One region of the Paenibacillus sp. EC2-1 genome, then DNA from elsewhere that is predicted to be linked to it. Evidence: riboswitches for the same ligand, from Rfam matches in the RefSeq annotation. Region 1 holds a riboswitch; each other region holds the start of a gene.
The links. Region 1 has a riboswitch for cobalamin ahead of ACK8P5_RS20760 (ABC transporter substrate-binding protein). Riboswitches for the same ligand answer to the same signal wherever they lie in the genome.
Positions count from the first base shown of each region.

Region 1 (10,769 bases):
TGTCCCATTATCCACTTGAATCTTATCGCCAATTACGATTTCATCAAGCCGATTAAAGTTTCTTCCATATGTACGATTACGATGTCCAGCCACGGCATAGTTCCCAACTTCTCCGACCTTTCCCGTATTCTCAACACTTGCCACAGTTGTATTCAGATGACTAACGGTTGCACCGTGAAGTACAGGCTGCATGAAGTCGATCTTATCAATCATTAATAATCCTTCTGCTGTTGGATATTCACTTAATTTTGAATCTTCATTACGAGTAGAAGCTACATCCTCCTCACTTGTCGATGTTTTCCCTTCACTCGTCTTGTTCTCCTCTATGGCATCTTCACCATTGTTAATATTGTAAATACTATTCTGCCATTCCTTTACGATCTGCTCCTGTTGTTTATCATGATACTTCTCTGCTATCGTCGGATAGAAAAGAATACCTATGCCAGTGAGAATAAAGAGCAGAGCAAATATCTTTATCTTCATCTACATTCAACCTGTCCTTTTAATGAATTTGTTGCAAGGAACCACTCCACTGCTCATACCAATTCGTGATTTCGCTACTAGGAGGGAGATCAAAATCCTCTTTAAATTTATTCAATAGAAGCCGGTACTGCTTCTGAACCTCAACTTGATAATTCAACATAGCATATATTTTCATTAATCCAAAGTATCCTTCTTCTATATCAGGTATCTTCTCTTTTACTTCTTGATATAGAAGAATGGCTTCTGTGTATTGGCGCTGTATTAGGTAATAATCAGCAATACGCTTCACATGATCCAGCCAGAGCAGACGAATCCTTTCTTGCTCGCACACTGCCCAGGTATAGAGGTGCTCTTCCAAAAAATCTCCAGTGTAGCGCGCTTTTATGGCTAAATGAGTATCAAGTGTGCTTGAAGTAACCTCCCCGGCCTGGCGAAGATCATTCTCCCAATCATCCACATCCAGATTTACAGCTCCCCACACCATTCGGTAGCCCTCATCCTTATATTTTATCTCCAAATCAAGTTCTGCAGCCTGAATCACTTTTCGAATCTGATAGATTGCAGTATATAGCTGAGCAGTTGCTCTTTCCACATCATATCCTGGCCACAGTAAATCTATTAATAATTGTTTGTTAATTGTTTTGTCACGATAATATACTAGATACGAAAACAATTCCGGTGCCTTTAATGTCTTCCAAGAGAAGAACCGCTCATGTCCATCAAGATCGATGTAGTGCAAGTTCTGTAAACAGCAAAGTGTAGCACGGACCGAAGAACTAGAGCTCGCGGTACTCTTCATCATCGTTGTGTCAACGGCGCGTTTCAACGTTGTTGCTAGACGCGAGGCACGTACTGGCTTCATTAGATAATCAAGTGCATTCATCTCAAAAGCCTTAATCGCATATTCCTGATAGGAAGTTACAAAAATAATACGAATTTCCGGTTGGATCTGTTGCAGCTTCTCAGCCAGTTCAAATCCATCAATATTCGGCATCTGCATATCCAAAAAAGCCAAATCTACCGTTTCACGAGAAATAAACGCTATAGCTTCGTTTGGGTCATGAAATGCGCCCGAAAGCATAATCTTAATTTCATCTCCATATTGGTCTGCTGTCAATAGCTTCTCCATCTTTTTAAGAGTAAGCCTTTCATCATCTACAACGATCGCCCTTAAGAACATCGCTTCCAGTTCAACCCCCAATTCGTGTCTACTCTCCTTATTCTATTTCATTTACAGACTAGACATCAAAAAAAGTGTATCCATACTACTTAATCATACGCTACTGAATATTTTTTGAATAGGGCAGTCATCGTTTTGCCACTTGAGAGAGACGCTACGCTAAAATGATTCTTTCGTATGTCTCCCAACAGCAAGTAAGCCGCCCAAGGTTTGAACCCTTGAGCGGCCTTTTCACAACAATAATCCCTATTATATTTTTACAATCTAATAAGGGACAATGCTATTAGATCATACATGTTTATACAACAGCACGAGTATGAGCAAACCTATCACTTCAAGGAATTCATTAAGAGCCCCGTATGTGTCGCCCGTTAGCCCGCCTAATGCAAGATGCAGCTTCCGAGCGAGCCATGTTCCAGCAGCCACCACGCCCAGTGGAAGCACAATACATCCAAGAATCGATAGCATCATCGAATGGTTGTCCATTTCGATCATTGGAGCGATTAATGCGAATATGCCTGACAACACTATGGCGATGAACAGTGTTGCCCGCTGCTGACTTTTGTCTATATCTTTAAACTGTCCTGCTAGGCCACCTTTACCACGAGCTAATGGCCACGCTGACATTGCATGAACCATGAACCATCGGCTCCAAATCAAGGGAAGAATAAATAACCCCGAATATTGTGTGCCGCCATTAAATAAGGAGTAGATTAATGAGAGCTTTAACATTAACAGCAGCACGCAGGCAATCACACCCATAGCCCCAACGCGGCTATCTTTCATGATGTCTAGCATCTGCTCACGAGATCGATAGCTAAGGATACCATCTGCCGTATCCATCCAACCATCCAGATGAAGTCCACCTGTGAGCCATACCCATAAGATGAGGGTCAATACTGCAGCAGGCATTGTAGGTAATAAATACGATAGTCCTGCACCCGCACCCCATACAACAAGGCCAATAGCAGCACCTACCAAAGGATAGAACTTCACACTTTGGCGAAAAAGTGCTGGTGTATAATCCAGATTAGCTCTTACTGGAAAGCGTGATAGAAATTGAAAAGCGGCCGCAGCCGCTTGACTCCATCTCGTCATAATCTATACTCCCTACTCTTCAGCTCTATAGGTATACCCGCTGTTACCAAGAATACCTGTGCACTACTTCGAGATATAGCCTGATTCATGTAACCCGCTAAATCACGATACAATCGGCCCAAAGGGTATTCTGGTACAATGCCGCTGCCCACTTCATTCGTTACCAGAATTAATTCACCAGGATACTGCTCTGCTTGGTCTATAAGACGAGCAATCTCGGCTTTCACCTTCGCTTGTACATCCTCCTCACGTTCCAATGAGAGTAGAATATTAGACAGCCACAGGGTGAGACAATCCACCAGAACGGTCGGCGCAGAATCTTCTTCACCTTGGCATTCTTCACGCCAATCACTCAGAAGTTTCACAAGCTGAAAAGGCTCTTCTACATTTCGCCAAGCATAGTTCGCTTGACTTCGTTCAAGCTGATGCAGAGCAATACGTTCCCTCATCTCATCATCAAAAGCTTGGGCGGTAGCCACATACACAGCAGACGGGGACTTCGATATACATAGCTTCTCAGCAAAGCTGCTCTTTCCGCTTCTTGCACCGCCTGTCACGAGTGTGATCATGAATCCTTCTCCTTGGTTTCACCTGAGATTCCCGCACTTTCAAAGGTTGCCATCTCACGAACAATCCGGCATGCTGCATCGACAAGATGAAGACATAATACACCGCCGGTCCCTTCCCCGATTCGAAGATCTAATTCAAGTACGGGCCGAAGATTTAACTCTTCCAGAAGACGCCGATGTCCCTGCTCATGGGAAGCATGAGATACAATCATGTAATCTGCCGCTACTGGGCAGATGGCCTTGGCAAGCAATGCTGCTGCACTCGAGATAAATCCATCAATAATTACAGGGCAGCCATGTACTGCTGCGCCAAGAATAACACCAACCAAACCTCCGATTTCAAGACCGCCTACTTTAGACAGTACATCTACCGGATCATTGGGATCAGGGCTATTCACCTCAAGTGCTCTTTCAACTACGGATATCTTATGTTGCAAACGAGAGTCATCAATGCCGGTTCCTCGGCCTACAGCATCCCGAACTGAAATGTCAGAGAGTGCACAGATTACCGCTGAGCTGGCCGTCGTATTTCCAATTCCCATTTCACCTGTAATAAATAATTGTACTCCGCGCTTAACCGCATCTTCTACAACCTTAACACCGACCATAATGGACTGCATTGCTTCATCGTAAGACATTGCAGGACCCTGTGCCATATTCGCGGTACCGTACCGGATTTTATGCGAAAGAAGATCAGAGTGGGACAGCTCACTATTCACCCCAATATCCACACATACTACTTCTGCACCCGCTTGTCTGGCTAGAACGTTAACCGCTGCACCACCCGCGAGAAAGTTATGAATCATTTGAGGTGTAACTTCCTGTGGAAAAGCACTCACACCCTCATCGCAAACACCATGATCGCCTGCCATGATAATAACTTCTCTTCGGTCAAATGAAGGCTTTATGTTCCCCGTTATACCCGCGAGTTGTATCGCCATTGCCTCCAGTTTGCCTAGGCTGCCAGGTGGGACCGTCAGGTTATTAATATGCAGTTTCGCTAATTCCATGGCGGATTGATCCAGCCCGCGAATTTCTCCGATACGTTCCATGACACTTTGTCTCATACATCATTACTCCTTTATTAATTGCGCTTAGATGTAAGCAAGCATCCATTAGATAGTGTCAGCTTACTTCCTTTACTTCTTCATCAGTTCAGGATAAATCGCATTAGCAATTTCCTTAAGACCTTCCGTTACACGTGGTCCTGGACGACTTACTAGGTTATCATCAAGACCATAAATCGCTTCATTCTTCACAGCTGTAATTTGATCCCAACCACTACGTGCTTTAATGATTTGGTCCAAAGTTTCCTTTGTTTCCTCATTCACAACGTTCTTGGAGAACAAGATGACATCCGGATTATCTTTAATGATCTTCTCTTCACTAATTTCATTCCATCCCACCGTATCCGCAGCGACGTTAACACCGCCTGCTAAGGTGATCAGCTCATCCATAAACTCTCCACTACCTACTGTCCAGCCTTGGGAGAACTCGATATATACTTTTTTCTTCTGCTCAGGTGTAAGTGACTTTACAGCTTCCGTTACTTCTTCACGATCCTGCTTGATTTTGTCCACGACTGTCTTAGCTTGTTCTTGATGATCTGTGATCAGACCAAAAGCTTCAATATTAGCAATAACATCATCTACAGTTTTCGGATCTGTCTTGTAAATCGTAATTCCTAGATCACGCAAATGCTGAGCTGCTTCTGCACTCATAGAGATTCCTGTTACTACGAGATCAGGTGAAGCGGCAATAATAGCTTCTTCGTTCGGATTATATAGACCACCCATTTTCGGTTTCGTTGTAGCCGCTTCTGGATAATCATCGAAATCCGATACACCAATAACTTCTTCGTCGAGTCCGATTGCAAACAACGTTTCAGTCTCCGCAGGCGAGATCGATATAATCTTCTTCGGTGCTTCTTTAAATGTAAGGGACTCTCCAGTAGCATCCTTAACGGTTAAAGGGTACTCCGTCTTGAGCGTCGTTCCTTCATCAGCCGGTGGAGTTACTTGTTCTGTTGGTGTAGGGTCCGTTGCTGGTTTCGGCTCCTCATTACTGCCACAAGCCGCGAGCGCTAGTACCATTATGATCGCTAGTGCGCCTGTAGTCCAATTCTTCCATAACTGTTTCATTGTTATTTCTCTCCCCTATCTTCTTTCGAAGTATGTTTGGTGAGATGCATCTTGTAATTTCAATGAACCCTCATTTTACGAAGTCTATGCAACAAAAAAAACCTGATCTTCTCATAATTAAGAAAGAATCAGGGATTACGTCTTAAGGACTTATAGTCAGTTGATGACCATCTGTTCCACAGGCATAGTACCGAGTCATACCACAGTACTTCCACAAGCCAAACGTAATCCTTTCCTCGAAGGACTGTCGTACGCTTATAAGGCAGGTCTCCTGACTCACAGGTAATCGATATTCTCACCTTCCCATTCTACTTAGGCGCAGAACAGTGGTACATCGAGAATATCCCTGTTTCACAGTGGCGGGACCGTGTCGGAATTTCACCAACTTCCCTTTTAACTAGGAACAGAAGCACTTTACTTGGCTCTAATCCTAGACCTTATAAGTTCATATTCATTTAGATACAAGCCTTACCTCTCAACTCATGATTATAGGTTACATATGAGTAGCTTACAACCCTTTGTAACGGATATTGAAGGCTTAACCACGGCTCCCGATCCATGTCTCATCCACATGTTTGAGTTTTAGAATGAGCTGGCTTCCAGGCTCAGCTGTATAATCCCAGAACGATGAACCCGGTATAGTCATCGCTGCAATCTGCCTAATCACGCCTCCATGTGTGACGATAAGTATCCGATTGTTCTCATTATCATTGCCCATATCATGAGCTAGACTATCTAAAAATTCTGCTATTCGTTTCTGAAAATGCTCCCACGATTCACCTCCCGGCGGTGTCACAGACTGAGGATCATCCAACCAATGCCGATACAGGGGTATATGTTTCAACTGATCGTAGGTGAGACCCTCCCACGCTCCGAAATCCATTTCTCGTAACCGCTTATCGAAGACTACCTGTTCGGTTGAAGACGTATACACCTGTTCTAATGTTTCCCGGCATCGCTTTAAGTCACTACAGAATATTTGACGAAATATCATTCCTTCAAGTTCTTCCCTCAATGGTAAAAGCGCAGTCAGCGATTCTTGAAGCAGTCCGATATCGGTGTGACCTAAATAGCGTTTCTCCTTATTCCACTGTGTGGCACCGTGACGAATACATACCAGTTCTAACTCCATAATGCTCCACCTACTAGCCCAAAGATCATTAAACTTAGTAATAAAAATAGTATTGATGCAGTCAACATCAATCGATTGGTTATCAGAATATCATTCTTATTCATTGGACGTGTATACTCGCCCATGTAAGCTCGAAAAGATACGACACCATGATATACATTCTCGCCCCCAAGACGAATTCCTAAAGCTCCAGCTACAGCTGATTCTGGAAATCCACTGTTGGGACTCGGATGAAGACGTGCGTCATGCCTAATCGTTCGGTACGACCGTCTGTAATCAAGGCGGTGCATCCAGCTACTAACAACGAGCAGTAATGCCGTTATTCGTGCTGGAATGAAGTTGGCGATATCATCTAATCGTGCAGAAGCCCAGCCCAAATGGAGATATTTATCATTCTTGTATCCAACCATAGAATCCAGGGTGTTTACTGCACGATAGGCCATAGCAAGCGGAGCTCCTCCGATCAGTGCGTAAAATAGTGGGGATACGATGGCATCTACAATATTTTCCGCGACCGTCTCAACGGTTCCCCGAACGATTTCAGGTTCATCCAAGTGTGCTGTATCCCGTCCAACAATCATACCGAGTGCTTGCCGTGCGGCAGGTAAATCCCCCTGTTTCAGATGGTTAAATACGCCCATTCCTGCATCCCGCAGTCCTTTCGTAGCAATCGTTGTTGCGATCAACACAACCTCGGCTAAAATGGCAAGCCACGGATGAATGAAATACAAGCCCTTAAGTAGCGCCCAAGTAATAAGCAGCGAACCTCCCACAATCATGACTGGGAACAGGATCCCTGCTTTTTTCAGATGGCCTGGTTTAGTGAAGCGACTACGAATCCACTTCTCCAATCGCTTAATTGCATGCCCCATGCCAATCACGGGATGAGGAATCCATCTTGGATCTCCAATGATGAGATCTAACAGGTATGCCGCACAGAGGATGAATACAATGGTCCATTCCATCATGATCGCCTCACTCCCGGAGCCTTGAAGCTTTCCAGTACGGTTCCATACACGGTGCGTCCAATAGCAGCTCCGAGATCTGTAGCTGTTCCGCAGTATCTATGCTCGGCTGGATAAGCATTCGACTGACTAACTCCTAGCACGATTGAATCTGTCGTTGTCCCTGTCGCAATTAGACCATTCTCTGCATCACGTATGCCGAGATCCGAAAGGGCAGCCGTCTTCGCTTCAACAGCCGTAATAATGGCGTTCACCATCGCTGCTTGAGTCATTCTTGCATCAATGACTAACATGATGTTTATCGTTCCAGGCTGATACATCGGGTATGTGGTCCGCGCAGAACCAGCACGTGCACCGTTGGATACTCCAGCTGTCGTACAGCAAAATACGGAAGCATCTTTATCTGTTTCTTCAAGAACAGCTGCATATTCCAAGCGAACGGCTGTCAGTAAGCCTGCCGTTGATTGCAGGGAATAGTCCCATTCATGAAACAGTTGTCTTATATCTTGTTCCGGATTACTACAGTTGTACAATCGATCCACATATATATTAGCGATCCGATCAATCTTCCCCATACCTCCACCGTGTATAGCACTACTAAGACCATCTAGAAGGGTGGGAGCCTGAAGTTGTAAATGACGTTCATGCTTGGTCAAGATTAATCCGGGACAAGCCACAGATCTATATTCCATTTTGTCATTATTCAAAAAAGGTGTTGTCATGATAAAACTCCTATTCTCAACCTACATTCTTGAGTACATGCTCTATTTCGGTTAGAAATATTCGATTAGCTTCCGCATCTTTAACAGCAATTCGAACATGGTTATCTCCAAGTCCTGGATACATCGCGCAGCTTCTAATTAATATACCTCGCCGTCCAAGCTCTTGCTGCATGTCAATTGCCCGCCAAGATTCAGGGAGCTTCACCAACAAGAAATTAGCTTCTCCTGGACTGACCTCACACCCCAGTGCACTTAGCCCTTGGATTAAGCGTACACGTTGCTCCGTAATGAGCTCCATCGTACCCAGTTCAAATTCCTTATCACAATTTAGTGCCGCCTCACCCGCTAACAGTGCTAGACCATTCACACTCCATGTTACCTGCTTTCCAGTCATGAATTTAATGATATCAGGATGGGCTATCGTATAGCCTAATCTCAGACCTGGTATCGCATAAAACTTCGTCATCGACCTTACCAGTATCGTTCGCGGATAGTTATACAGTTCCGTTAATAAAGACGCCTGTTGCTCTTCTGGAATAAAGTCTATGAAAGCTTCATCGATAACAAGATAGGTATGTGATTGTTCAGCCTGTTCAGCTAACAGGCGAAGCTCTTCTAGTCGGTATTGTACGCCGTTTGGATTGTTAGGTTGCCCGAGAAACACCAGATCCACTTGCTGCATAAGCTCCCCAATGTCCTCTACCGTCGCCTTCCAATCCAGTTCTGGTCTACCGCGTACCGATTGTACTTCGATATCAAACTGTTCCGATAGTTGGCGATATTCAGAGAAGCAAGGTTCTACAATGCCCACCGTTTGAGGATACAGTCCCAGAAGAATGAGAGACATACACTCAGCTGCACCATTGCCTACACAAATGTGTTCTTCACGAATTCCCAGTTTATGTCCTAGAATCTGCTTAAATTGACGGTGTCCGGGATCTGGATAACGAATAATTGAGGATAACGCTTGTCCCAATTGCTCAAGCACTTGTTTAGGTGGCCCAAGCGGATTAATATTGGCACTGAAGTCGAGGAATTGGCTCTCTGCTATTCCATATGTCTCTGCTGCCGTTTCTAAATCTCCCCCGTGACCATAACGTTCTAACATACCGATTACGCTCCTGACTTAATGAATTCAATGATGCTATTATCGCGCTGAAGCTTCGAATGCGTCAATGAGAAGTCATAAATGAGCATAGAAAAAAAGCTTCCCTGTTCCTGACTTATAGGAAGCTTAGTTTTATTGTAAACACTTGATTCACTCGCTGAAAGGGTAATCGCAGCATTCCTGATTACTCTATCCACTGCTTACAAATTGGACTACTCCGACCGTAACCAATAACAAAAATATAGCTAATACAATAATAAGCAAGATTTTCAATACATTCATACCATTAGATCGATTCTCAAGCTGCTCTATTCGCTCTTTAAGTTCTTGCACTTCCCTCTCTTGTCCCATGTAATCCTCCTTAGATTCACATTGTTACCTCTTAAGATCCTCCATTTATATGGAGCACACACAGCAAATATACCATATATATCCACGTGTTGGATTCTACTAGTGGTCTCTATCACATGAATTAAGGATATAAAAGAAGCTTCCCAGCTAAAGCTTGTGGGAAGCTTCTAAGTTATGTATGCTACTACAACTTAAATCTACTAATTGTTTCTTGTAACTCAAGAGCCATGCTACTTAGGGACGCTGCTGCTGCGGAAACCTCTTCCATTGAGGCATTTTGCTCTTCGGCGGAGGCTGCAACGTTCTGCGTATTCGCAGCTGACTGCTGCGAGGTATTCGCGATGTCTTCCATCATGCCTACCATACTCTCGGAACTTGTACTCACGCGATCTATGATCTCTGCCACTTCCTGAGATTCTACAGCAATATGTTCTACAGAAAGCGCAATATCACGGAATGTTTCCCCCGTTAGATGTACCCTCCTGATCCCTTCATTGACGACAGAGGCTCCTTCCTTCATTGAGACCACTGCGGTATCAGATATCATCTGAATTTCTTGGATTAACCCCTGAATGTGTTCTGCTGCTTCATTCGAGCTTGAAGCTAGTTTTCTTACCTCTGCTGCGACAACAGCAAAGCCTTTCCCCTGTTCTCCAGCCCTCGCCGCTTCAATACCTGCATTCAGCGACAGTAAATTCGTCTGTTTCGCAATATCTGTAATCAAGTTAACGATTTGACCAATCTCTCTTGATTTTTCCCCCAGCTCATTAATAACTCCGGTTGTCCCGTCTACTGCCTGCTGTAAGACATTCATCTGTTCTACAGTATCCTTCACGACTTGATTTCCAGAATTGGCTTTATCATTAGCTGCTGTTGTTAATTGGGTCATCGATCGAATCGACTTCGCCGCTTGATTCATTTTATTTGAAATTTGACCTGCAGCTTCGGCAGCTTCCATTGAGCTCGAAACTTGCTTCTCTGCTCCTGCTGCCACTTCCTGTATCGCTATATTAATTTGCT
Region 1 is NZ_CP186006.1:4,439,440-4,450,208, forward strand. Features, by position in the region: gene ACK8P5_RS20735 (class D sortase) at 1-483, opposite strand, end outside; gene ACK8P5_RS20740 (response regulator) at 503-1,684, opposite strand; gene cobS (adenosylcobinamide-GDP ribazoletransferase) at 1,952-2,761, opposite strand; gene cobU (bifunctional adenosylcobinamide kinase/adenosylcobinamide-phosphate guanylyltransferase) at 2,758-3,330, opposite strand; gene cobT (nicotinate-nucleotide--dimethylbenzimidazole phosphoribosyltransferase) at 3,327-4,397, opposite strand; gene ACK8P5_RS20760 (ABC transporter substrate-binding protein) at 4,470-5,471, opposite strand; cobalamin riboswitch at 5,716-5,926, opposite strand; gene ACK8P5_RS20765 (histidine phosphatase family protein) at 6,010-6,603, opposite strand; gene cbiB (adenosylcobinamide-phosphate synthase CbiB) at 6,594-7,571, opposite strand; gene ACK8P5_RS20775 (adenosylcobinamide amidohydrolase) at 7,568-8,290, opposite strand; gene cobD (threonine-phosphate decarboxylase CobD) at 8,307-9,398, opposite strand; gene ACK8P5_RS20785 (hypothetical protein) at 9,588-9,749, opposite strand; gene ACK8P5_RS20790 (methyl-accepting chemotaxis protein) at 9,934-10,769, opposite strand, start outside.

Region 2 (10,769 bases), 100 kb from region 1:
GATGGATGAATTCAACCCCCAATTAACAGAAGATAAAGATTTTACGTTAGCAGATGGCACGGTGAAGAAGGTTCCTATGATGAAACAGGAACAGGGATTTGGATACAAGGAAAGCGATAAGTGGCAAGCGGTACGTCTTCCTTATGGGGATGGACGAATGCATATGCTGGTCGTGGTTCCAAGCAAGGATTCGTCCCTAGAGGAGCTTCATAAACAACTGTGGCAGGACCCTTCCGTATGGAGGAGCGACTATGAGTTCGAAACGATCAAGCTGGAGCTACCTAGATTCAAAGCCGAGCTATCCGATAAATTGTCGGAGAAATTGATCGATATCTTGAAGAATGCCGGGATGAAGAATGCTTTTCTTCAGGAAAAGGCTGATTTCAGCGCCATGGCTGAAACCCCATTATATATCCGAAGTATCGGGCATAAAGTGGTAGTGGATGTAAATGAGGAGGGCACAGAAGCGGCTGCGGTAACATCGATTGCAATGCCGACTGGTGCGCCAGAGCCTACAAAGCCTGTTGTGATGACGGTGGATCGTCCGTTTTTCTTCGCGATTGAAGATCGGGATACTGGAGCGTTTCTATTCATGGGGTCGATTATGAATCCGTAGCATATAATACATGATCAAATGTTTCCCATAAATTAGGTAACTTTGTTATAATGGTCGAATAATAACCTCTAATAATTTGTAAATTGAACAACAAGGGGAGTATATGATGTGCCTATATCCATTACGAAGCCGAATTTATTCATTGGATCATCTAGAGAAGCCATCAAGTATGCTCGTGCTATTCACGAACAGCTGAAGAGAACAGTTCAGGTAACACCTTGGTATGGCGGAACATTTGGAGCGAACAGCTATACGATGGAAGCGCTGGAGCGACAACTTGAACATAGCGATTTTGGTGTGTTCGTATTTTCGCCCGACGACGTGGCTTTAATCCGTGGGAAGCATGTATTTGTTACGAGGGATAATACATTATTCGAGATGGGCCTGTTCTGGGGAAGACTGGGAAGGCGAAGGGTGTTCTGTATCGTCCCCGATCATGTGGAGCCTGACGATCAACAGATTCAGGATGTGACGATAAAGGACTATCATCTTTTGTCAGATCTTCAAGGACTTACACTTTTGGAATATGAGCTTCGTACGGATGAGGACTATAAGTCAGCGGTCGATGTCGCTTGCGGGCATATTATGAACGCTATTGAAACGGAATTATTTTATGATAATCCTGCGGAAATCATAGAGCAGAAGGAAGCAGAACTGAAGCGTAAGCAGAGTGTACTTCACTTTTTCTGGGAATATAATCGTAATGTGAACGTTACAGATCAGTCTGAGAAATACCATGCTTTAAGCGAAGCTGTGCGTAACTCGTTGCTACCACCTACACGAGGAGACTTTCGGGTAACGGGGGCCGCATTTTGGAAGAAATCTGGGAATGATGGAATCGCTCAGATTGGGGGTAATGTAGGAAGAGGACGTTTCTTTCCATTTCAAGGAAATGAGAGCAATGGTGGCACGCAGCAATCAATTTACGTGATAGACGTCTATAACAGTGGAAGATGGGCATTTTATCATGAAGAGGAAGTTGCACAGGTGTATGTGTTCTGCTATCCTTTAGGTGTAAACCATGTGTTATCGGTTCATTTTACGGGACATCAAATCCTGTTAGATGAAGAGCTTAGTGAGGTTGTTGAGCATAATCGTGAACTGCTTCGTACCATCAGACACTTAGTTGGAGGGGATTCAATATGAGCAGGAATGAGAAAAGAAAGAATATTGGTAATGCTGGATCCCAGAACGGTCATTGGGTGGTTCGAGGAAGTATTCCGATGGCGGGGGCTTTGAAGCCGCGTGAGCGTTCTGTAAAGCGTCAGACGAAACCAAGTATTTATATCGGACCTTCCGTGGAAGGTACGGACAAGAAGTATGTGAAAGTCATTAGCGGTGTCGTTGATGACAAGAAGCCATCATTCGCTTAATTGGTTATTAAGGAGCCGGATATCCGGCGTAATATATAATGAAAGATAGCCGCTTGGCAGGTTGCCGGGCGGTTTTTTTGGAGATATACCGCTTCACTTGGGATAAGGAGACTAGAGAACAGCATGGATACTTTAACTTTTTTAGGCACAGGAGATGCCATGGGGGTTCCGCGAGTATATTGTGATTGTGATGTATGCAGCGAGGCACGTACTACAGGGAAGAATAGGCGTCTGCGTTCCTCGGCGATGGTGAAGGATGGACAGGATTTATTCGTGATCGACTGTGGCCCCGACTGGCGTCATATGATGGAGGAGCACGGGATGCGGCAAGTTCAGCATATGCTAATTACCCATGCGCATTTCGATCATATTGGCGGCTTGCCGGAATGGGCTGACGCTAATAGATGGCTCGGATGTAAAGGCAATCTGTATGCACCACGCGAAGTGCTGGAGCAGATACAGCGGCAGTATCCTTGGTTATCTGGCCATATGGAGATGATCGAAACCGATTCCGGTATTACACTCTGTGGCTGGAGTATTACCTGCTGGAAGGTCAATCATGGAAAGAATGGCTATTCATATGCCTATCGTCTGGAGAAGAACGGTTATGCGTGGGTATATAATTCAGATTCAATTGCTCTAAACGAAGCTGAGAAGAAGCCCCTTCACGGTCTTGATCTACTCGTGCTTGGCACGAGTTTTGTTCATGAGACTGCAGAATTCTCTACTCGTTCTGTATATGACATGAAGGAGGCGGCAGAGTTACTGATGGAAGTGAAACCGCAGCGTACGATCTATACCCATATGTCACATGATGTGGATGTCACTAAGGACCTAGACCTTCCTCTTCAAACCGAGTTGGCTGTTTCGGGTATGAATGTGAAACTAGGGCATTAGATTGATTGGTGAACAGGGACAGCTATGATACGTTAATTATCATTAAAAAGTATGGCGAAAAATAACCCGATCCTAAACATTTAAGTTTAGGATCGGGTTATTTTTTATGCATATAAGTTGTTATTCTGCATTCAACACAAATTTCTCAAGAGCATGTTTAACGCCATCTTCATTATTGCCAAGCGTGACGTAGTCTGCGATCTTTTTGAGTGGCTCAATGGCATTACCCATGGCGATTCCAAGTCCTGCACACTCAAGCATTTCATGGTCGTTCCAAGAGTCCCCAATCGCAATGGTTTCCTCCAGAGTACAGCCGAAGTGATTCGCAAGGAATGTCAATGCATGGCCCTTTGTCCCTTCTTTATGCATGAACTCCAGGAAATGCGGTTTGGACTTTGTAATATGCATCTGATCGCCAAGCATCTCTTGGAATACCGGGATCAGTTCATCGAGATATGCAGGATCATCGATCATGAGCATTTTAGGTGTAGGCTGTTCAATCAATTTCATAAAATCAGGCTCGATATAATATGGAGCGCGGTTGAGTGCACAATAATCGATCAGCTTTTGATTCTCTTCCTGGGCGTAGATTTTATCGCCGACATAAGTTTGAAGATGTAGATTATGTTCCATGCAGAACGCATACAGTTTCTTCGCACCATCAATAGGAACATAGCGCTCGTATAGAACCTTCTCGTCGAGCAAGTTTTTAATGAGGGCACCTTGATAAGTAATAATGGGTACATTAAGTCCAGTCTGGCGGGCAATCGCTTGAGCGGATGTATAAGCACGACCTGTTGCTAGTGTAACAACAACATCTTTAGCGACAGCTTGTTCGAGTGCTTGCTGTACGCCGGGCGTTACCTCTTTATCATCGTTGATTAGTGTGTCATCGATGTCAATCGCAATCAGTTTGTAGGTAGTCATGAATTTCTCTCCTTTTGTCCTATCTATTATATCTACTTTATCTATCTTTATTATGCTTCTATTGTACCTGATGTGGCGCGGATTTCAATTCGGCCATAAGCATACCTCCCAAAATAAGCACACATCCTAAACCGCCGGCTAAGCCCAGTACTTCTCCAGCAAATAGAATACCAGTTAAAGCTGCAAAAACGGGTTCTGTTGCATATATAATAGCTACCCTAGAAGGTGTAGTATATTTCTGACAAACGGTCTGAATCCAGAAGGCGAATGCACTTGTAGGACCGATGGACACCAGAAGGGCGATCAAGACTTCCGGCTGGACTAATTTATCCATTAAGGTAGCAGGATTTCCCGCATCCTCCATGATGAGTGATGCGATCAAGCTAAGAATACCGACCACTGTCATCTGTAGTGCTGCTAATGGAAGTGAAGGGTATTTAGAAGCATAAAGACCGGTGTAACCGATATGAAGAGCAAATCCAATGGCGCAGATTAGGACTAGAATATCTCCTATGTTCCAGCTCATCTCTGATCCTGCAAAGGTAAGTAAATACAGGCCAGCAGCTGCAAGCAGAGCGCTCAGCCAAGTGAATCGGGATATGGAGTGTTTAAGTAAGAAATAAGACAGGAAGGGAACGATGACCACGGATAGACCTGTAATAAAGCCTGTGTTCGAAGTCGTTGTATACAGCAACCCAACGGTCTGAAAAGCATAGCCTATAAACAAAAAAAGACCAAGCAGACAGCTATGCAGCAGCATTTTTCGTGTGATCAATCGCCACTGACGCCGATAGAATATAGTCGTGATGAAGGCTAGTAGGAGTCCTGCACCTATAAATCGGACGCTGTTAAAGGCCATCGGTGGAAGTACTCGAACAGCATGTTGCACAATCAAAAAGGTACAGCCCCACATCATGGCAACAAGGAGTAGGCTGAGATCAGCAAGACGAGAGCGGTTCAACGTTGTTCATCCTTTCGAGACAATAAAAATATGTAAATTCTTCGGTGAAATTACAAGTGAACAAATTGTATCCCATTATGAGAGAAGCGACAATACTAATGGAGTCCTATATAGTAAGGAACTTCCATCTTATCGATGAATTGCTTATTTAGTGGAAAGGGTAGACATAAAGAGGAGAATTTTGTTATACTAAAATACCGAACGTACATTCCCTTCTAGGACACCAAGAGAATGAAAGGAAGTTATTATCATGATGGGAAGAGCCCATTTGGTTATTAGTACCGGCGTCACACTGTCGGTCATGGGGCTGACCGGAATTCCTATCACACTTCCGGCAGCAGCGGTTGCCGTCGTTAGTTCGCTTCTACCGGATATTGATGAGCCGAACTCCATATTGGTAAGAACAGCGATTCCAACAGGCCTCTTACGTGTACTTCAACTAACACTAGTTGCGGTAGCTATTTTTATCTATTTCTACGGACAGGAATATGCGCCGTGGAACTTGGCCTTGGCTGGATTAATTGCTGTTGTATCCTTTTTGCCAGGGCGGACACTCCGTCATATTGTGATGTTTATGATTGGCCTTGGTCTCCTTCAATTCGGACATTCATTTAGCCCGTGGAATATCATTGCTGGTTGTGTATTAATGATCTCCACACTGGTATCCCATCGCGGGTTGACACACTCATTATACGCTGTTGCTGGATGGACGCTGTTGTTGTATTTCGGGACGGAAGGCTCGGCCTGGGGCGAGAGTATATGGGTTGCAGGAGGTTTATCCTATGCTCTTCACTTAGCAGCTGATATGCTAACGAATCGTGGAATACGGCTGTTGCCTCCACTGAAATTCAGAGTGAAATTTAAACTGATGAGCACCGGAAGTAAATGGGGAAATATGGTGGAGAATGTGTGCATCGTGCTTACACTAGTTCTTCTCTGGTATGTATTCATAGCTTCTAAATAATCGAAATTAATGAGAAAGCCTCGCTCAAAGGGAATGAGTCATTCCCTCTGAGCAAGGCTTTTCTGATGATCCAGTGGTTATTCTTCCAGGAAGATCAAACCGATGAGATCATCCAATTCAAGATTACCGAAGTAATGCTTTATATTAATGGAAGTAAGAAGATTTCTAACTTCACTCTCCTCGTAACGTTTGCCGCGAAGTGCATTCTCGATATCCGCTACATCGCCAACACCGAAGAAGTCACCATAAATTTTGATCTCCTGGATATGCCCATCCTTTATGTTCATTCGGATGTCTATGATACCCACAGGAAATTTCTTTGCATGCTTCACATTGCTCTCTGGCGATAGGCCATAATTCCAATCCCAGTTCTGGTAACGCTCCTTGGAGATTTGGTGAATGATCTCCCAGTCTTTCTCCTCTAGTACATATTGAGGAACCTGATGAGGTTCCATACCGAAGATCGAACGCAGCAGCTCAGCGCGGAACTGTTCAATGGTCATCTCGCTTCCGTCAGCTCCGAGAAGTTCCTTGATATTGGCTACACGACTGCGGACTGATTTTGTACTCTTTGATTTAAACTTCTCTGGATTCGCATTCAGCGAAGCTTGTACATGATCCAGATCGAGATCAAACATCAGTGTTCCGTGGCTGAACATTCGTCCTCGTGTAGAGAATTGTGCATTGCCGGAAATCTTTTTCTCCCCAACTTGAAGGTCATTTCGGCCGCTGAGCTCAGCAGGTACGCCCATTTTTTGCAGGAAGTCGATGACAGGTTGTGTGAATTTCAAGAAATTGTGAAAGGACTGCCCATCGTCCTTGGTAATAAAACTGAAGTTTAGGTTTCCTAGGTCATGATATACGGCACCGCCGCCTGATAAACGTCGTACAACTTGGATGTTGTTATCACGCACATATTCTTGGTTAATCTCTTCAATTGTGTTCTGATGTTTGCCTATAATAATCGATGGTTGATTGATGTAGAAGAGCAGGTAGCTATCGTCCATCGGTAAATGTTTCAATGCGTATTCCTCAATGGCCAGATTTATGGCTGGATCATGTATTCCCTGGTTATCAATAAACAGCATTATGTACGCCTCCGTGTGGTTTCTTGTCTAATGTAATACATTTAAATCTATTGTAAACCAATGTTTGACTCTAGAGCAAAGGTTCTGTGAGCGATGAGTGATAAATGCTATGTTGGAGAACGGTAACGCTTAAAATTCTATGCCAACCGGCATGTTTAACTTCATATGTGAATTTCTAGGTTGTAAGCGGAGTAGATATTTCATATAATCGTCAACAGAGAAGTATGCTTGGCAAAAAAAGAATACTCATTGCATGCGATGTCCTGGAAAGACAGTCCTAAATACAGGGCTGCTTCTGGGTTAAAAGGGAAGCCGGTTAAAATCCGGCACGGTCCCGCCACTGTGAATCAGGGATATCCTCTATAATTGCCACTGGCCTATTAAGGCTCGGGAAGGCGGAGGTTATCATTTCAACCTGTAAGTCAGGAGACCTGCTTCGCATGATGAATCTGACGGTCCTTCGAGGAAAGGATTACGTTTGGCAGAACTATTTTGGACGAGTAGACTTTTATAATAAGCTCATTTTTTAGTTCATAAAGTTCATTATCTCCGAAACGTAGCCCTTGATTCTCTATGAGATCAGGGGTTTTTTATGGTGAATTATTGGGTGCCTGTCAGAGATACGAGTCATTTCGGCGCTTGCATACACGGGATAGGAGAGAAACTGATGAGAAATCGATTGAAACAATTAGTGTTAGTAATCCATCCAGTACGGATAACATCATGAGTAGAAAACTTGCAGTGTACGCAGTGACAGGGCTTATTCTCTTAGCACTTACACTCGTGGTCAGTCTTGGCATTGGTGCGGTTCATTTACCCGTTACAGAGATCGGTGCGATGCTGCTGCATAAACTTCCATGGATTGGTGATTCTATCACACCGAATTGGGAGGTCGCATCGGAGCAGATTATAATGAAAGTACGTCTACCCCGAATTCTGCTCGGCATGCTGGTTGGGTCCTCACTTGCGGTGGCTGGTGCTGCATTTCAAGGTGTTCTAAGAAATCCTCTTGCGGACCCATTCACGCTAGGTGTATCGTCCGGTTCCTCACTCGGAGCTGCGTTTCTAATCTTCTACGGACTGCAGTATGCATTTGCAGGAGCTTGGACGCTGCCCTTGGTTGCTTTTCTGACGGGGATTCTTACGCTATGGATCGTACTGTTACTCGCTAGAGATAATGGAAAAATACCGACGCATGGACTAATTCTATCAGGCGTGATTATGCAGTCGTTCTTAGGTGCGGCTGTTTCATTCTTGACGGTCATGTCAAAGGATACATTAACGGATATTTTGTTCTGGACCATGGGAAGCTTAAGCATGCGAGGGTGGTCGTACATAACGGTGCTATTCCCTTACTTTATTGTATGCTTTATCTTTTTGTGGAGCCGAGCGCGGATGCTGAATTTGCTATCACTAGGCGAAAGACAAGCAGCCCATATGGGGCTTAATGTGGATCGTCTGAAGATGAGTGTTCTTATTGTAGCTACGCTTCTAACCGCTGCCGCAGTGTCGGTGTCTGGTGTAATTGGTTTTGTTGGACTAGTCGTACCGCATATGATTCGGCTCGTTACAGGTTCGGATTATCGAATCATTATTCCACTATCGGCACTCGGCGGGGCAATCTTCATGGTTTGGTCGGATACGGCAGCGAGAACTTTACTAGCACCTACTGAAATTCCGATTGGGGTTGTAACCGCATTTGTGGGAGCTCCATTCTTTGGTTATTTGCTGTACCTTAATAAAAAGCAGCGCAGGGAGGGAGCCCTATGATCAAACTTCAAAATGTAGGCAAGCGATATGAACGCTTGAATGCAGTATCGGAGATCGACTGGAGTGTCCGTGAAGGAGAGTGGTGGGGAATTATCGGTCCAAATGGAAGCGGTAAATCAACACTGCTGCATCTCTTGTCTGGGGTGGAAATGCCTACAACAGGTCAATTGCTGCTACATGACAGAGAAATGGCTAGTTACAGTAGAAAAGAACTGGCGCAAATGGTTGCTGTATTGCAGCAGGAAGGCCTTGCTCCGACAGATTTTACAGTACGTGAAGTCCTGGAGATGGGGCGCTTTCCATTCCAGAACTGGTTAGGACGAGAGAGAGAGGATGCTGGTCCTTTGCTGGATCGGATTATTCATAGACTAGAGCTTGACCGTTTAGAATCGAGAAGATTGGATCAGCTTAGTGGAGGACAACGTCAGCGTGCAGCCCTTGGAAAAGTAATGGCTCAGCAGCCTGCAATTCTGTTGCTGGATGAGCCAACGACATATCTGGATATACGGTACCAGTTGGAGTTTATGAATATGGTAGCAGAGTGGCGTAAAGAGTCGGGCATTACTGTCATTAGTGTGCTGCATGATCTGAATTTAGCTGCACAGTTCTGTGATCAACTTCTGGTACTTCGAGATGGAAAGACTGCTGGGCAAGGGCTGCCGTCTGAAGTATTGACAGAGGATTTCATACGTGAAGTTTTTAGGGTCGATCCTGCTCTTGTTATGCACCCAGAGAATGGTGCTCCACAAGTACTCTTGACAGCTAATCGTGGAAGACCAAACGAATAGATGTATATTATTCCTCATAATAAGAGATTTTAAGACGGCAGATAGCCGTCTTTTTTGTATGCATGTAGCATACCTTTTTATAAAAAAGAGATAACAGATCGGATTTAACGGGTAATGTTTTAAGTGGGTTTGCGTTTGGAAATGAATAGTAGCACTTACTTCACCATTTTGTATTAGAAATCGATCTTTAGATTTTATGCAAAATGCATTTAAACAAGAGGAGGCATCGGGCGTGGAAACAGTCTGGATTGTCATGAATGTCCTTGTTCTTCTTCTGCTTATTGGCATATTGTACTGGATGCAGAAGAAGCACTTTTCGTTTACGAAGCGGGTATTTGCCGGCTTAGGTCTTGGTGTGCTGTTTGGCGCGATCTTACAGTTTATCTTTTCAGCAGATTCTGACGTTATTGCGAAATCATCGCAGTGGTTTAACTTGGTCGGGTACGGGTATGTACGTCTGCTGCAGATGATGGTAATTCCACTCATTATGGTATCGATTATTTCGGCAATTATGAATCTGAAGGGCGGACGAAATCTCGGTAAAATGAGTGGGCTAATCATCGCTACTCTGCTTCTGACCACGGGTATTGCGGCTTCTGTTGGCATAGCGACGACGCTTACCTTTGATTTATCAGCAGAAAATATACAAGCGGGCGCCGCAGAACATGAGCAGGGCTTGTTGCTCGAAGATAAGCTTGGAGACGTTGGAGACCAGACGCTACCCGAGCAAATTCTGGAGTTCATTCCTTCGAATCCGTTCGCGGATATGACAGGAGAACGTAAGTCTTCTACGATAGCGGTTGTTATCTTCTCCGCTTTTATTGGTGTCGCTTTGCTTGGTTTGGATCGAAAACATCCGGAGCAAGCCGAAACGTTTCGAGGTATGATTCGGGCACTGTATGCAGTTGTGATGCGGATGGTTACTTTAATCCTTCGATTGACACCATATGGAATATTGGCACTAATGGCTAAGACGATTGCAGGAACAGATCTACAAGTCATTCTCGATCTCGTTGATTTTGTCCTGGCATCTTATGTCGCGTTAATTGTTATGTTTATAATTCATATGCTTCTCCTCCTTCTGTTCGGATTTAACCCAATGGTGTATATCCGCAAGGTACTGCCAGTACTAACCTTTGCTTTTACATCCCGCTCAAGTGCGGCAGCTATTCCACTGAGTGTACAGACGCAGAACAAGAAGCTGGGGGTACAAGAAGGCATTGCGAATTTATCGGCATCCCTTGGAGCAACGATGGGACAGAACGGTTGCGCGGGTATTTACCCTGCAATGCTGGCGGTGATGATAGCACCTACGGCGGGTGTTGATCCAACGGATTGGATGTTTATACTTACCTTGATTGTAGTCGTTATGATTAGCTCCTTCG
Region 2 is NZ_CP186006.1:4,335,600-4,346,368, reverse strand. Features, by position in the region: gene ACK8P5_RS20255 (serpin family protein) at 1-616, shown strand, start outside; gene ACK8P5_RS20250 (TIR domain-containing protein) at 731-1,762, shown strand; gene ACK8P5_RS20245 (hypothetical protein) at 1,759-1,989, shown strand; gene ACK8P5_RS20240 (MBL fold metallo-hydrolase) at 2,113-2,886, shown strand; gene ACK8P5_RS20235 (Cof-type HAD-IIB family hydrolase) at 3,007-3,813, opposite strand; gene ACK8P5_RS20230 (DMT family transporter) at 3,872-4,774, opposite strand; gene ACK8P5_RS20225 (metal-dependent hydrolase) at 5,025-5,738, shown strand; gene ACK8P5_RS20220 (lipoate--protein ligase) at 5,816-6,826, opposite strand; cobalamin riboswitch at 7,068-7,279, shown strand; gene ACK8P5_RS20215 (FecCD family ABC transporter permease) at 7,550-8,596, shown strand; gene ACK8P5_RS20210 (ABC transporter ATP-binding protein) at 8,593-9,384, shown strand; gene ACK8P5_RS20205 (L-cystine transporter) at 9,617-10,769, shown strand, end outside.
Region 2: another riboswitch for cobalamin. It lies ahead of ACK8P5_RS20215 (FecCD family ABC transporter permease); the one in region 1 lies ahead of ACK8P5_RS20760 (ABC transporter substrate-binding protein).

Region 3 (10,769 bases), 2.5 Mb from region 1:
TTCCTCATCGATTTCAATTCTTATGGACTTTAATATTTTCAAGTATATCGATGCCTAAACTATCTGTCAATGCATGTCAGCATCCTATAAATCAGCCGCTTTTTCTTCTCACATAATAAGCGAAAAAATGCTGCAAAAGAACTTTGATTACGGCAAAAACAGGAACCGCCAAGATCAGTCCAACTGTACCCGCCAGCTGTCCTCCCACTAGCAAGGCAAATATGATCAGTAATGGATGCAGGTGCAGCTTCCTTCCCACCACTTGAGGGGAAATGACGTTGCTCTCCAGCAGCTGGCAGATTAAATTAACCAGACCTACGAAGAGCACCATTTTCCAAGAGATTGTTGAAGCCATCAGAAGCGCAGGCGCAGCTCCTAGAAACGGACCGAGATAAGGCACAATATTAAACACAGCAACAACACTCGCAAACAGAAGCGCATAAGGCATGCCAATGAGTATATATCCGATATAAGCGAACACGCCGATGATGAGGCACACGAGAAATTGTCCCCGCACATAATTGCCAAGCGCAGTATCAATCTCCTTAAGCAAAGTGACGATTGATTTTCGTCGACTACGAGGCAGATATGACACTGCTGTCCGCTGAAACACCTCAAAATCTTTTAATATGTAGAAGATCAGAAAAGGAACAATAAACACATTAAATAGCATATTAATTGTCGTTCCGATATTGTCCATGAACCCAGATATTCCGTTAGCCAGTCGAGTTTCCAGGTGAAAGAGCCAGCTATTCATCCCCGTCCGCACACCAGGCGGCAGTAATTTACTATCTAGGTTCGTCATTAGACTTTGAGCATGCATCGTAAATTCAGGAAGATGTTCATTAAGTTCCTCAAGCTGCCGAATCAGCATTGGAATCATATTAATCAGTATTACCGCAAGACAAGTTAAGAAGACAGCGTATATAAGCAGTACTGCAATGCTTCTTGGAACCTTGCGGTCTGAGAGCATGCATACGATGGGGTTGAGCACATAAGATATGATCATGGCTACTAGGAATGGGGCCAAAACCGCCTTTAAGAAGCGATAAACATCAAGAAATAAAGGCCGCAAAAGCCACACAAAATAGAGGGCAATAAGTCCGAGCAGCAGCCAGATCAGGAAGCGGAACCACTTATTCGCAGTCATCTGTTCCACAGGGTAATCTCTCCTTTCGGACTGGCTTACCCTATAAGTATATGTACGAGCCCACTAAATTAATCTTACATTTCAACATAGCGTCATTTTTACATAATCCCTCCGTGTAAAAAGACCCTCGCTTGAGTCTAATTAGAATCAAGTGAGGGCCTCTTCATAATGCATATCTATGTATGCAAAAATTAAGTTGATGCGTGTAAATGTGGAAAGTCTTGCTGAAATTCTTCACCGAAGAACAAATCATCAAGCGAGCTAAGTGTACCGTCTTCCTCAACCTGGTAGACAGACATCTTCTCACCATTGACCGTTAGTTCAATAAAGCATCCCCAGCAGTAAAATTGATGGGAACCGATCTTTCCAATATCTTTGGAACTACAATTTGGACATTTCATATTCTATTTTCACCCTATCCGTTCACAGAATTAATGGCTTTTTCTAGACGCTGTTCGCTCATCGGAGGTACCATAACAGCATTTTCTCCGATCACCATTTCCGTTGTACAAGGTAGCCATTTGCGACCTTCTATTAAATCAGAAACAAAACCGTCGGAAATTTCTAATCCTAGTATTGTATTGCCCTGTTCTTGTTCAAAATAAACATCGGAAATGCGTCCGAGCAAAATACCGTCTTCCGTAAGTACTTGCATTTCTTTCAATTTCCGTCGACCCAAAAGGTACGTAAGTGGTATATCATCAGGGTCCGTCTTCTGAACAACCTCTAAACTTCGGATCATTACCGCATCTTCACCATAGGCGGCTATATCCTCCCATGCGACGGTTTTCACATGAGAGGAAAAAAGAGCCTTCCCTTCGATTTCAAGTCCGGTAATTGACCAATTATCTAGTATAAAATCGTGGATCTTGCCAACTTCTTTGCCATTCTCCACGTCGAATACAGCCAGTCCAATCATTTCTTGAAGTTTCATGTTGCATGGACACCTCCCCATCCTTAATGATTTGGAAGCCCGACTCGGTACAAGCACTACGTGCTTAATGTCCGTTTATCGTCTTCACAAGGATGAAATGGAAGAAATCATACCCCCTAATCCATATCAAGAGAAATCCCTTAACTTTTATTTACGCAAGCGATTTAGGATGGTTCCAATTTTTCGGGCAGTATACTCCATTTCCTGTCTAGTATTACCCAAACCAAAACTAAAACGAATCGCAGACCGTAAAAGTTTTTCGGAAAGGCTCATTGCCTGAAGTACATGGGAAATTTCGAGTGATCCTGAGGTACAAGCAGAGCCGCTCGCTGCAGCAATTCCTTCCATATCGAGGTTCATTAACATGGTTTCCGTACTTACACCCGGAAAGCTAATATTAATAATATGGGGCATGTAAAACTCGGGGTGTCCATTCACGACAAAAGCCTCGTCTCCAATTTCATGAGTCAGACTTTCAATAAATGATTCTCTAAGCATCATATAATGCGCTCTTCGATGATCCAGACCTTGAACGGCCAACTCTAATGCTTTGGCGAAGCCTACGATACCCGCTATATTTTCAGTTCCAGCGCGTCGTTTCTTCTCCTGTAACCCTCCGAACAATCTAGGAGACAATACATGTCCTCGTTTCACCACGAGCGCACCAATGCCTTGTGGCCCATTGATCTTATGAGCCGAGAAGCTCCATAGATCCACCGGAAAGTCCCTGCAGACGATGTGCTCAGTGCCTAACGCCTGTACCGCATCCGTGTGAAACACTATATTTTTGCTGTGTGCCAGCTCACCAATTGTTCGGATATCTTGAACGGTACCTACTTCGTTATTACCGAACATAATTGTGATCAGAACCGTATTCTCTTTAATCGCATTCGCAATCTCTTCCACAGAGACACGACCTTCATCATCAACGGGTAGAAAAGTGACTTCACAGCCTCGCTTCTCAAGCTCCTCACAAGTGTGAAGCACCGCATGATGTTCGATTGCAGAAGTTATAACATGTTTACCCTGCAGACCCACAGCTTCCATCGTGCCTAGAATAGCCAGATTATCACTTTCTGTTCCTCCAGCGGTGAACACTAGCTCGTCGGGCATACAACCCAAAAGGGTCGCCATCTTATCCCGCGACCCACTAACCAATCTCTTAGCTTCTCTTCCGTAAGCATGCACACTTGAAGCATTGCCATACTGACTTGTCATCACTCGCATCATCTCTTCCGCTACTTCCGGATGTACCGGTGTTGAAGCGGCGTGGTCTAAATATACAGATCTCATCATCAATCACCTATATATAGAACATATAATTGTCCACTGCGGACTGTTCATGGAAATTAATCAGATTGTCGAGCGTAGTCGAATCCAGTACCTCAGCGATACTATCACGGATACGGAGCCATAAATCGCGTTTAGCAGGGTCGTCCTCTTCTGTGAAGTCAACAGGAGAGATCGGGCCTTCCAGCACTCGAATCACATCTCCTGCAGTAATACTCACTGGCTCTCGGGATAGAATGTAACCACCATATGCGCCACGAATACTCTTCACAAGACCTGCATTTCGAAGAGGAGCAATCAATTGCTCTAGGTAGTGCTCAGACAACTGATTCTTCTCAGCAATACTCTTCAGTGAAGTTGGCCCTTCACCAAAACGGGAGGCAAGCTCCATCATAATAGTCAATCCATATCTTCCTTTAGTTGATATCTTCAAAGGGTGACACCTCTCTCGAAATTTTATATATAATATTTCTCATCTGTTTTGTTGGTTTGAGGCGGAAATAAGGGTTATATGTCCGGTACATCAGGGAAAAGTAGCATAATCTCCCTATTCCGATCATTCCCCTCTGTATATGGTACCATAACCAAAGCCCCTATGGGTAATAATACACACCTATTTTTGAAAAATGTTCACCTGGAGTGGACACACGAAGAACGTGTGAAGTAGGTCAGGTTGTGATAAAATACGTCCATGGGCATAAATCAATACGAAAATGGTGATGACGATGTCAAAAGATAAACAAAACACCCGTATCGTTGTCGGCATGTCGGGAGGAGTCGATTCCTCCGTAACAGCACTGCTGCTTAAGCAGCAAGGATATGAAGTGATCGGGATCTTTATGAAGAACTGGGACGACACCGATGAACTTGGTTACTGCACGGCCGAAGCGGACGCTGAAGATGTCCGTCGTGTATGTGAGCAGCTCGATATTCCCTACTATACCGTCAATTTTGAAAAGGAATACTTTGATAAAGTATTTTCCTATTTTCTTGATGAATATAAGGCCGGAAGAACACCAAATCCAGATGTTATGTGCAACCGGGAAATTAAATTCGGTGAATTCTTAAACAAAGCGCTGGATCTTGGAGCAGATTATGTTGCAACAGGACACTATGCTCGCGTTGTCGAAAAAGATGGAAAACTACAGCTTCTTCGTGGCGTGGACAACAATAAGGATCAGACCTATTTCCTGAACGCTCTGAATCAAGATCAGTTGTCTAAGGCTATGTTTCCCATCGGACATCTTCCTAAGCCAGAAGTTCGCCGTCTAGCTGAAGAAGCAGGTCTTTATACAGCCAAGAAAAAAGACAGCACTGGTGTATGCTTCATCGGTGAACGAAACTTTAAAGAATTCCTCGGCCATTATCTTCCCGCTCAAGGAGGAGAGATGGTTGATGTTGTTACAGGCGAAGTTAAAGGTCGTCACGATGGTTTAATGTATTATACCCTGGGACAACGCCAAGGACTCGGCATCGGTGGATCAGGATCTGGTGAGCCTTGGTTTGTCGCTGACAAGGATTTGGATAAGAATGTGCTCTATGTAGTCCAAGGAGATCATCCTAGCTTGTATTCCACTGGCTTGATCGCCTCCGGCATCAATTGGATTGCAGGTGAGGAAGCTATGCCCAAAGATTCCTTTACCTGCTCCGCAAAATTCCGCTATCGTCAGCCAGATCAACAAGTGACGATAACGCCAAGAGAAGACGGTACTGTTCATGTTGCGTTTGACAAGCCTCAAAAAGCCATTACACCTGGACAAGCCGTTGTGTTCTACCAAGGCGAAGAGTGTCTAGGCGGCGGGACCATAGAATACGCTGAGAAAGTACCGTATTAAGCAAAAATTACGGTTTACCGAAGAACCAAAAAGGCATGTCCCTGTAAGATTCATGTGAACCTGAGGGACATGCCTTTTTTGGTTATCGATCTAAGATAAATTCATTTCGACTACTTGCCCTTTATCTACACTTCGCGAGACATCGACTAATCGCTGATTCCGACTTCCTCGGAAAGGTAGGGACGTATCTTTCTCTCGTTCATTAAACTTGCCGTCAACGATGACATCACACATTAAAGCTAAGTTTTTAAGCTTCGGCTGCTTCATTACAGCTTCAAATGTAAAGCCAGTATAAGCCCATATATCTTTATCCGGACAACATTCCTTAAATTCCGATAAAAAGTCCACACATTCTTCTGCAGAGAAGAAAGGATCACCGCCACATAGTGTAATTCCGTCAAGTAGGGGATTAGCGGCAATCTCCTTCAAAATCCGTGACTTCAACTCTGCAGTAAAAGGCTCACCCGCTTCAAAATCCCAAGATTCTTGATTGAAGCACCCAGGGCATGCATGACGACAGCCACTAATAAATAGAACAGCACGCACGCCCTTGCCTTCATTTATACTTTCCGGAATATAGCCACAGATGTTCATTGGTGCTTAACCCGATCTTCAACCTCAGCTTGCTTAGCTGAATTGAAACGTTCCGTATAGTTGCCCGTTAAGTATCCCGTTACCCTGCGTAGACGGTGGAACAGCACCTTATCCTCCCCCACACCACATTCCGGACATGTGGATCCGATAATCCCCTCATAATCACAGACAGGACAACGGTCCAGTGGGTGATTGACCGAGAAGTAACCGATATCTTGCTTAAGTGCGAACTGTACAATGCTTTTGAAAGCCGCTGTATTTTGCCGGGCATTTCCATCCAGTTCCACATATGATATAGCACCTGCATTACATAGCTTGTGAAATGGTGCTTCCCACTCGATCTTTTGAAAAGCCGCTACAGGATAATATACCGGGATATGGAATGAATTTGTATAATATTCCCGGTCGGTTACACCAGGAATCTTGCCATAAGTGCTTCGGTCCATCTTTGTGAATTTTCCGGATAAGCCCTCTGCCGGGGTAGCGAACAGCGTGATGTTCAGATTGTATTTCTCACTCATTTCATCACAATAAGCACGCATACACTTGATCACATCAAGCCCGAGCTCTCTTACCTTCTCATCTTCTCCGTGATGATGTCCTGTCAAAGCTTTCAAGCTTTCAGCAAGTCCGATAAAGCCGAGTGCAAGTGAACCATGTTTCAAGAGATCCTCCACCTTATCATCGGGAGCCAATTTCTCGCCACCTTCCCACACCCCTTCACGCATCATAAAGTCAGAAGCTTTTGCAGGCTGCTTGGCTTGAATCTTATAGCGGTGAATTAATCCTTCAACAGCAATTCCCATATAGTGCTCTAGGCTGTGAAAAAATCCATCCAGATCCGCTTCCTCACGTTTACCTAAGGCTATGCCATGATCAATTCCTAGACGTACCAAGTTAATCGTATTAAAGGATAGATTCCCTTTTCCACTGAGACGATTCCTACCAAACCGATCAGAGATTGTACGTGTCCGGCAGCCCATCGTTGCAATGATGGTATCCGGGTCCTCCGGACGGTAATATGGCAGATTGAAAGTCGCATCCACATTGACAAAGTTCGGGTATAAACGACGACTGGAGCATTCTATTGCTTTTAAAAACAGATCATAATTGGGGTCCCCTTCTGACTGGTTAATGCCTTGCTTGCACTGGAATATATGTTGTGGAAAAATCGGAGTTTCCCCGCGACCAAGTCCCTTCATCGTCGCTTCAAGGAGCGCATGCGACACCAGCCGTCCTTCCGTAGAAGTGCACATTCCATAATTTAATGAAGTGAAAGGAATCTGGCCACCAGCCCGGCTGCTCATCGTATTCAGATTATGAATGAGAGATTCCGCCGCTTGCTTCGTTTCGTTCACAGTCTCCTCGTAGGCGAATGAATAAGTACGCGGGAATTGTTTTTGCAGTGAAATATTATCCATAATGAGTTCTTCATCCAAGAGATCAGACCCTGAATTCAACTCTCCTTCACCGAGATAGTTCAGCCCTTTCCGAAAATGCTTACGAAAGGACTTCCCTACATACGGCGCCAAATCCCAATCGATCTTATTGCCCGACACTCCGCCAAATTGGCTGTTCTGCTGGGACTGAAATATGATTGCAACAAGAGCCATAGCGGTCATAATACTTTGTGGTGAACGCACTGATCCATTTCCAGTATTAAATCCATTTGCGAGCAATCGATCAAACGGAATAAAGATACAGTTCGTTGTTCCTAAAGCATATTGATCCAGGTCATGGACGTACACATATCCGTTTTTTAACGCTTCGTTTAGCTCGGGTGGTAACATGAACGAACTTGCCATCCACTTAGCATATTCCGAACCGATCCGACTCATTTTCCCACTAAAAGATTCCCCGTTCAGATTCGCATTTTCCCGGAGCAAATCCATGTCCTTCACACCGATAACATCATTACTAATCTTGTACAGCTCTCCACGCTTCATACGTTCCAGATCGCGTGCTTCACGGTATTCCTTATACGTTTTAGCTGTACTTTCGTGTCCGATCTTCTTCAAGTACTGAATAACAAGATCTTGTATGTCTTCAACCGATATTTGATTCATGCTGCTTATCTCGTCTTCAACCATCTTACCAATCCGAGATGAGGCATCCTCTTTAGTTATTCCTTCTGCGGCCTCAAATGCTTTGTCTACCGCTCTCATAATTCGTTTAACATCAAAGTCAACCTGTGTTCCATCTCTTTTAATAACTTTCATGATTATTCTCTCCTCCTACTACTAAAGCACAAATAAAAAGAAGCATGCTGCCGCTTAGGTTTACGGTAGACATGCTTCATCCAAGAATCCGGTATATAAATCAAGACAGACCAAGATACCTATTCCTACCTGATACACCCTCCTATCAACCGTAGGCAATACAGTGTTGTCATAATGGCAGGTATCTGGCTTCAGTACATTTGGAAAGAGATGTTCAGGCTCGTACTATTCTTTCGCGAGTACCTGTTACAGTGGCGGGACCGCTCCGGATTCTCACCGGATTCCCTTTTAAGATCGGAACGTATCCGATCACCATTAATCACTATATGTAGTTGTCATATCAAAAGATATAACAATATATAGGTGATTAACTGTAACAATAATCACAGTGCCTAGTTAACTTCTGTCGGCATAGGCGTTGGCGTAGGCTTTGCATAGCCTGTCTTGTACTTCTCATCAATAGCATTCCGGATTTCAGTTAGGCTTTTTCCTTCACTCTTCATTTTGGCAGATTCAACAGCGATCTCAAGACATACGCCGCAACGAGTACCATGATCATCCCACACAATGCTGCCATCTTCTTTAACCTCATCAATAAAGCAATTCAAGTTGCTATCATGCCCAGCGCTTTCTCCACATCCGCAATAACATGGAATCCATGGGAGCACATCTTTCACCTGAGCAGCGAGCGCATAAATTGTCCGGAGTTCGTCACTTTTTCCATTCAAAAAAGTTGGCAGATCTTTAGCAGATGCCGTCATCTCCTGAATATCTCCATTGGCAAGAGTCGTCTGTCCCCCATGCTCATGAGTAGCTTCTGTCCCTGTTTTGGAATTTGCCTCGCCTTTACTTTCCGTTTTACCAGCACCACATCCACTCAGAAGTAGACCAGCAGATAGCATCAGAATCCCAAACTTTTGTTTACGCAAGTTCTTCATCCTCCCCCAAATGAAATAATAAAACAAATAATTTCGTAGAATACTCTCATGCTTTATGTTGTTATCGCAAGTCCCGCCCATGCTCCTGCAAGTCCAAGAATTAACGATATAGAAACATATAATAGGGCTTCTGTGTAACGTTTGTTTCCTGCCAAGGAGACTGCCTCATACCCAAATGTTGAAAAGGTAGTGAAGGCACCGCAGAACCCTATTCCTAAAATGCTATACATCACTTCAGGAATCCGCTCAGCAGAGCCGGCGAGTATCCCAAGAATGAAAGAACCTACCACGTTTACAAACAGGGTGGCCCATGGAAAAGAACCTCCCGCTCTTTTTCCAATCCAGCTGCCAACGCTATAACGAGCAATTGCCCCAAAAACACCGCCTAACCCGATCCATAAGATCATGTCGTCTCACCTTCTCGTGCTGATCCCATCGTTCGTCCCAACCAAACACCAATCAAAGACATGAGTAGTCCACCGATGACACTAAGCATCACATAGAGCACTGCTACGAGCATATGGCCCTGACTAGACAACCTTACAGTATCCACCGTAAAGGTAGAAAACGTTGTGAAAGCTCCTGTAAATCCCGTGCCTATTAGCAACCGAATCTCAGCAGAAATCCGGGTGGAACGTAAGCCATAGGTTAAGAACCAACCCAGAAACAAACACCCCATCAGATTAATAAGTAGGATAGCAGCCGGAAATCCGCTGGCTGGCAGTGGAACTATTTCACTCAGACCATAACGGCATAATGTCCCGGCAAATCCTCCCGCACCTACGAAAAGTAAGTTTTTGTTCATACGAAAATCCCTTCCAATACGATTACATGAATCCTCTGTTAATCATCCTTACGCAAACGCTGATTGTGCGAAATCTTAGCCTCGTTGCCCTGCTCGGTCGCTTGGTAAAATACACGACGTGTCAGCTCCTTAGGCAAATAATCCTGCTTCACATAATGCCCAGGGAAATCATGAGGATACTTGTATCCTGCATGTCCGAGCTTTGCGGCTCCTTGATAATGGGTATCCCGCAAGTGAAGCGGTACCTCTGCTGATTTAAGATCTTCAATAGCAGATGTGGCGCGCGAGATAGCCGTATATACCGCATTTGATTTCGGGCTCTCTACTGCAAAAAGAATCGCCTGTGCAATGTTCAACTTCGCTTCAGGCCAGCCGTTATGACGGTAAGCATCTAATGCACTGACAGCTTGTACCATCGCCTGTGGATTGGCTAGACCGATATCCTCACTACTGGCAGCAATCAAACGGCGAATAAACACCATCGGGTCCATGCCCAGCTTCTCTACTGCATACAAAAACCAGAAAAGTGCGGCATCACTAGAACCACGTATACTTTTATGAAAAGCAGATAATACGTCATACTGCGTTGACTCATCGGCTCGAACTGTTGGACGCCGAATGGATTCCTCGGCAACTTCGAGCGTAATATGGACCGTTCCTTCCTTAGTAGGAGGTGTTGTCATTGCTGCCAATTCGAGTGCATTTAAAGATCTCCTGATATCACCATTCGCCATCGAAGCAATGTGCTCAAGTGCATTCTCGTCAACCTGTAGCTGCATAAAACCAAGCCCTTTATCCTTGTCCTGAAGCGCACGCCTCATAGCAATAAGGGAGTGTTCTCTTGTTAGCGGCTCCAGCTGGAACAAAGTTGAGCGGCTCATGAGAGCCCCGTTCACATAATGAAACGGATTCTCGGTTGTGGCACCGATAAAAATGATAGTCCCTTTCTCAACTGCAGGTAGCAACGCATCTTGGCGGGAACTGTTGAACCGATGTACCTCATC
Region 3 is NZ_CP186006.1:1,461,447-1,472,215, reverse strand. Features, by position in the region: gene ACK8P5_RS06900 (AI-2E family transporter) at 92-1,150, opposite strand; gene ACK8P5_RS06895 (hypothetical protein) at 1,342-1,551, opposite strand; gene ACK8P5_RS06890 (PRC-barrel domain-containing protein) at 1,566-2,084, opposite strand; gene ACK8P5_RS06885 (cysteine desulfurase family protein) at 2,232-3,377, opposite strand; gene cymR (cysteine metabolism transcriptional regulator CymR) at 3,388-3,807, opposite strand; gene mnmA (tRNA 2-thiouridine(34) synthase MnmA) at 4,100-5,209, shown strand; gene nrdG (anaerobic ribonucleoside-triphosphate reductase activating protein) at 5,300-5,803, opposite strand; gene ACK8P5_RS06865 (anaerobic ribonucleoside triphosphate reductase) at 5,800-8,022, opposite strand; cobalamin riboswitch at 8,182-8,355, opposite strand; gene ACK8P5_RS06860 (PCYCGC motif-containing (lipo)protein) at 8,415-8,960, opposite strand; gene crcB (fluoride efflux transporter CrcB) at 9,014-9,367, opposite strand; gene crcB (fluoride efflux transporter CrcB) at 9,364-9,765, opposite strand; gene ACK8P5_RS06845 (replication-associated recombination protein A) at 9,804-10,769, opposite strand, start outside.
Region 3: another riboswitch for cobalamin. It lies ahead of ACK8P5_RS06865 (anaerobic ribonucleoside triphosphate reductase); the one in region 1 lies ahead of ACK8P5_RS20760 (ABC transporter substrate-binding protein).